Linked DNA regions of Labrenzia sp. VG12. The protein of the gene in region 1 interacts with the protein of each later gene in a pairwise test. Links are inferred from orthologs where the notes say so. Each region holds a gene or a part of one and is shown in the gene's direction. Other genes may lie near its edges.

Region 1 (2,941 bases):
CGAAAACGCCAGTTATTCCCATACCGGTACGCCGGAAACTGCTTGCAAAGCTTGAAATGAGGCGCGCCGCCGCTATAGTCCGCGCGACCAGAACAAGAGCGTTTTCCCGGAAACTGTCATCTAGGCAGACCGGAACAGGAAGGCGCCCCCTTAGGAGTACTACATGTTCATCACCCCAGCTTATGCGCAGGCAGCCGGTCCGGCAGGCGCTTCCGGTTTCTTGATCCAGATCCTTCCGTTTGTTGCGATCTTCGCGATCATGTATTTCCTGATCATCCGGCCGCAGCGCACGCGGATGAAGCAGCACCAGGAAATGGTTGCCAACCTGCGCCGTGGCGACACCGTCGTGACGACCGGCGGTCTGATCGGCAAGGTCTCCAAGGTCGTCGATGACGGCGAGATCCAGGTCGAGCTGGGAGAAGGCGTGAAGGTCCGTGTTGTCCGCTCCATGGTGCAGGAAGTGCGTTCCAAGACCGAGCCGGCGAAAGACAACGGCTGAGACCGCGACATTCCGATGATTTGCCGGGCCGGTGTTTGACCGGCCTGGCCGCTTTTAAGGCTTGACCATGCTCTATTTCGCCCGCTGGAAGATCGCTCTGATCCTGCTTGTGGTTGTTGCAGGCATCATAACGACCCTGCCGAATTTCTTCTCTGCCAAACAGCTTGAAAGCTGGCCGGACTTTCTGCCGAAGAGCCAGATGGTTCTGGGTCTCGATCTGAGGGGCGGTGCCTACCTTCTCTACGAGATCGACCAGAAAGACTACATCCAGAAGCGGATGAAACAGCTGGAGGGCGACATCCGTTCGACCCTGCGCGAGGATCCGAGGATCGGCTACACCGGCCTGGGCGTTCAGGGCGAAGCCACGCAGGTCCGGATCCGGGATCTCACGCGTCTGGCGGAAGCGGAAGAGCGACTGGAGCCCCTGGTCAATCCGCTTGTCACCAATCTGTTTGGTGGCCAGCCCGTCAACGAATTCGAGATGACCGTCAATGATGATGGTCTCGTCCGGTTCACCTATTCCGAACAGGGCCTTCAGGACCGCATGACCAACATCGTGCAGCAGTCCATCGAGGTTATCCGCCGTCGTGTTGACGAACTCGGCACCACGGAACCCAGCATTCAGCGCCAGGGCAGCGACCGCATCCTGGTCGAAGCGCCGGGCGAGGACGACCCGGAGCGTCTGAAAGATGTCATCGGAACGACCGCCCAGTTGACGTTCCACATGGTCGACACGTCCATGTCAGGGGAACAGGCGCTGCAGAACCGGCCACCTCCGGGAACAGTGGTCATGATGTCCGTGGACGATCCGCCATTCCCGTATCTTCTTGAAGAAGCACCGCTTCTGGGCGGGGATGATCTTGTCGATGCACAGGTCTCCTTCGACCAGCGTTCCAACGAGCCTGTGGTGAACTTCCGCTTCAACCAGTCCGGTGCCCGCAAATTCGCTCTGATCACGCAGCAAAACGTCAATCGCCCCTTTGCGATCGTGCTCGACGAAGAAGTGATTTCCGCGCCCGTCATCCGCGAACCGATCACCGGTGGTTCCGGTCAGATTTCTGGAAACTTCACGGTCGATAGCGCAAACGATCTTGCTGTCTTGCTGCGGGCAGGCGCTCTGCCGGCAAAGCTGACCGTGATTGAGGAGCGGTCCATCGGCCCGGGCCTCGGCGCCGACTCCATCGAGGCCGGACGGATTGCCTCGATCATTGCAGGCGCCGCCGTGATTGTCTTCATGATCCTGGCCTATGGCCGTTTCGGTTTGATTGCTGACTTGGCGCTGTTGTCGAACATCTTCCTGATTTTCGGGGCGCTAACCTTGCTTCAGGCCACGCTGACATTGCCCGGCATTGCCGGCATCGTCCTGACCATCGGTATGGCGGTGGATGCCAACGTGCTGATCTTTGAGCGAATACGCGAGGAATCGAGGGCAGGGCGATCGGTGATTTCAGCCATTGATGCCGGCTACAGCCGGGCGCTTGGCACCATTCTTGATGCCAACATCACCACGCTGATCGCGGCCGTCATTCTGTTCCAGCTCGGTTCCGGGCCCGTGCGCGGCTTTGCCGTGACCCTGGCAATCGGGATCTTCACCACGGTCTTCTCGGCCTTCACCTTCAGCCGGTTGCTTGTGGCTCTGTGGATCCGCCAGCGCCGTCCGTCCAAATTGCCGATTTGATCCGGGAGACAAACACATGTTGCTGAGACTCGTTCCGGACAACACGCATATCAAGTTCATGTGGCTGCGGAAGGTAAGCTTTCCGCTGTCCGTCCTGCTGGTGATTGCTTCACTGGCCGGTTTCTTCACCGTTGGCATGAATTACGGCATCGACTTCAAGGGCGGTACGATCATCGAGATCAAGACCGATGGGCCGGCCGATATCGGTGCGATCCGCTCCGAACTCTCCGAGCTCAATCTCGGCGATGTTCAGGTTCAGGAATTCGGCGCGTCAGACGACATTCTGATCCGTGTCGAAGAGCAGCCGGGCGGCGAACTCGCCCAGCAATCGGTCGTGCAGCGGGTGCGCACGATCTTTGCCGACGACAATGTCGACTTCCGCCGCGTTGAAGTGGTTGGACCGCGTGTTTCCGGCGAATTGGCCCAGGCCGGCGCCATTGCGGTGATTGCCTCGCTGCTGGCGATCATGTTCTACATCTGGTTCCGGTTTGAATGGCACTTTGCCATCGGGGCGATCCTGACCACCGCCAACGATGTGGTGATCACAATCGGGCTATTCGTGCTGCTGCAGCTGGATTTCTCGCTGTCGAGTATCGCGGCCGTTCTGACCATTATCGGCTATTCGCTCAACGATACCGTCGTGGTCTATGACCGTATTCGCGAGAATCTGCGCAAGTACAAAAAGCGCCCGCTGCAGGACATTCTGGATCAGTCGATCAACGAGACACTGTCCAGAACGACCATGACCTCCGTCACCACGCTGC
Region 2 (3,148 bases), 4.0 Mb from region 1 along the record:
TCGTCCTGATCGCCAGCGACCGCCGCATCGGCGGAACCGCCAAATGGGCGGGGCTGACCTCGACGGCAGCGCTTCTGGTGATGGTGGTCATCGTCGCCATGGGCTGGCTCGGCAAGTACCGGGCGGAATATGCGGCCCAGGTCGAGATCGGCATCCTGCGCGACCGGATCGAAACGGAAGCGGCCCAGGCGATTGCCACCGGACAGCAGATCACTCCGGAGATGGTGAGCCGCTGGACTGCCGACTTCTCCGATATCGGACGCCGGTTTGCGGAGAATTACGGCGCAGCAACCATCCTTCCGGAGGTGGACCGGCTCGGCAACTGAGACGTCCCCAGCCTTTTGCGCGGGCAACCGCTGCACGACACTTGAAGAGATTGAAAAATGAAATTCACCCTTTCCTGGCTCAAGGACTATCTTGAGACCGACGCCAGCCTGGACGAGATCGTCGAGCGCCTCACCATGATCGGCCTCGAGGTCGAGGAGGTCACCAACAAGGCCGACCGTCTGAAGCCGTTCCACATTGCCAAGGTGCTTGAAGCGGAACAGCACCCGAATGCGGACCGGTTGCGGGTTCTGAAAGTCGACACCGGCTCCGGCGAACCGATCCAGATCGTTTGCGGAGCCCCCAATGCACGCGCCGGCCTGGTCGGCGTCCTTGGCAAACCGGGCGACTACATTCCCGGCCTCGACGTGACGCTGTCCGTCGGCAAGATCCGCGACGTGGAAAGCTTCGGCATGATGTGTTCGGAGCGCGAGCTGGAGCTTTCGGACGAGCATGACGGCATCATCGACCTACCGGCTGACGCCCCCGTCGGTGCCAGCTATGCCGAATGGGCCGGCCTTGACGAGCCGGTCATCGAGATCGGCCTGACACCGAACCGCCCGGACTGTACCGGCGTTTACGGCATTGCCCGGGATCTGGCCGCCGCCGGCCTCGGCAAACTCAAGGAACGCAGTCACGAGCAGATCCGCGGCGACTACCCCTGCCCGGTTTCCGTCACGCTCGATTTCGGCGACACCAAACCGATGTGCAAGGCCTTCGGCCTGCGCATGGTCAAGGGGGTGAAGAACGGCCCGTCACCGAAATGGCTTCAGGACCGCCTGACGGCGATCGGCCTCAGGCCCATCAACATCCTGGTGGACATCACCAACTACATGACGTTCGACCAGGGCCGTCCGCTGCACGTCTTCGACGCCGACAAGGTCCACGGCAACCTGGTGGTTCGCCGCGGCAGGGACGGCGAAAAGATCGACGGTCTCAACGGCAAGTCCTACGACATCGACGACACGGTCTGCGTGATTTCCGATGACAACGGTGTGGAAAGCCTCGGTGGCATTCTGGGCGGCGAACCGTCCGGCTGTACCGAGGACACCGTCAACGTGCTGATTGAATCAGCGCTTTGGGACGAAGACGGAATTGCCGCGACCGGCCGCAAGCTGGGCGTCAACACGGATGCCCGGTACCGGTTCGAGCGCGGCGTCGATCCGAATTACATGATGCCGGGCCTGGAAGCGGCCACGCGCATGGTGCTGGACCTGTGCGGCGGTGAGCCGTCAGAGGTCGTTCAGGCCGGCGACGTGCCGGACACGAGCAACATCATCGCGTTTCCCTATTCCGAGATCCAGCGCCTTTCCGGTGTCGAGGTTCTGCCGGCGGAAGCCAATGTGACCTTGAAATCGCTCGGGTTCTGGGTGTCCGGGTCCGGTGAAACCGTCAAGGTGGCCGCGCCGAGCTGGCGCCCGGACATCGAAGGCAAGGCGGATCTGGTGGAAGAGGTGGTGCGCATCATCGGTCTCGACCGGGTGCCCTTCACACCGCTTCCCCCCACCGGCACCGTTGGCCAGAAAGTGCTGACGACCGGCCAGATCCGGCGCAGCAAGGCGCGCCGGGCCCTGGCCGCACGCGGCTTCAACGAGGCCGTCACCTGGTCGTTCATTGCAAGCGATCAGGCAGAACTGTTCGGCGGCGGCAACGCGGCGCTTGCGCTGGCCAACCCGATCTCCAGCGAAATGTCCGACATGCGCCCTAGCCTGTTGCCGGGCCTGCTGGCGGCCGCCCAGCGCAACGCGGACCGCGGTTATGGCGATGTCGCCCTGTTCGAGGTCGGCCAGGTGTTTGCCGATGATACGCCGGAAGGCCAGAAGATGGTTGCTGCCGGTGTCCGTCGCGGAACCGCCAAGATGACTGGCGCCGGACGCCACTGGTCTGGTACCGCCGGCAACGTGGATGTGTTCGACGCCAAGGCAGATGCCGAAGCCGCGCTTGCCGCCATCGGGGCACCGGTGGAAAAACTGCAGATCTACAAGGACGCTCCGGCGACCTTCCATCCGGGCCGTTCAGGCTGCCTGAAACTTGGTCCGAAAAACACCCTGTCCGTGTTCGGTGAAGTGCATCCCAGGACCTTGCAGAAGCTGGACATCGAAGGACCGCTGGTGGCGTTCGAGATCTATCTTGATGCCCTGCCGCAGCCGAAAGGCAAGGGGGGCCGCTCCAAAGGTGCGCTCAATGCCAGCGACCTGATGCCGGTGCGCCGCGACTTCGCCTTCCTGGTGAACAAGGATGTGAGCGCAGAGGCGCTGCTCAAGGCCGCCCGTGGTGCGGACAAGAACCTGATCCAGGACGTGACCCTGTTCGATATCTATGTCGGTCAGGGCGTTCCGGACGGCCAGATGTCCGTCGCGATTGATGTCCTGCTCCAGCCGCGCCAGAAGACCCTGACGGACGAAGAGATCGACGCTGTTGCGAAAAAGATCATCGCCAATGTCGAAAAAGCGACCGGCGGCACGTTGCGGGGCTAAAGCGCTCCAAAACTGACATTGGAGCCGCGCTGCCCCGGCTGCGCGGCTTTTTTGCGCCTTGGTGGTGTTTGCCGGTATCGACTGATCAGTCGTTCCGCTGACCGACTTCCGCGCATATCAGCACGGAACACTTTTTGCTGTCCTTGGTCGGCACAAAGGTCGTCCTGACCGATTGTCCTGCAAAACAATGATTGCGGCCCGTGACGTAACGATCGAATTTGAACTGGCCGGATTTCAGATTGATGCCGCCATACCTTTCGATCAGGTCATGGGTCTGGGCGCAGGTCAGCTTGGTCGTGTCGGGCTGTCGCCGCGTCTGTGAATTTGCCGGAAGAGCCAATAGAAAA

Evidence for each region.
Region 2: the proteins of secD (region 1) and pheT interact in binary tests that used the Escherichia coli proteins (3 or more experiments, as listed by UniProt). The link is inferred for Labrenzia sp. VG12 from one-to-one orthologs.

The regions. Positions count from the first base shown.
Region 1 is NZ_CP022529.1:1,171,761-1,174,701, forward strand. What follows is about bases 15-2,871. They hold secD (protein translocase subunit SecD), read left to right. Parts: upstream 15-566; coding sequence 567-2,177; downstream 2,178-2,871. Other genes in these bases: yajC (preprotein translocase subunit YajC), read left to right, coding at 164-499; secF (protein translocase subunit SecF), read left to right, coding at 2,194-2,871. Also shown: more of secF, read left to right, coding at 2,872-2,941. UniProt on the Escherichia coli protein: Part of the Sec protein translocase complex. Interacts with the SecYEG preprotein conducting channel. SecDF uses the proton motive force (PMF) to complete protein translocation after the ATP-dependent function of SecA.
Region 2 is NZ_CP022529.1:5,171,042-5,174,189, reverse strand. The notes cover bases 29-3,092. They hold pheT (phenylalanine--tRNA ligase subunit beta), read left to right. Parts: upstream 29-383; coding sequence 384-2,801; downstream 2,802-3,092. Other genes in these bases: CHH27_RS28550 (hypothetical protein), read left to right, coding at 2,989-3,092; CHH27_RS23900 (phenylalanyl-tRNA synthetase subunit alpha), read left to right, coding at 29-326. In the rest of the region: more of CHH27_RS23900, read left to right, coding at 1-28; more of CHH27_RS28550, read left to right, coding at 3,093-3,123.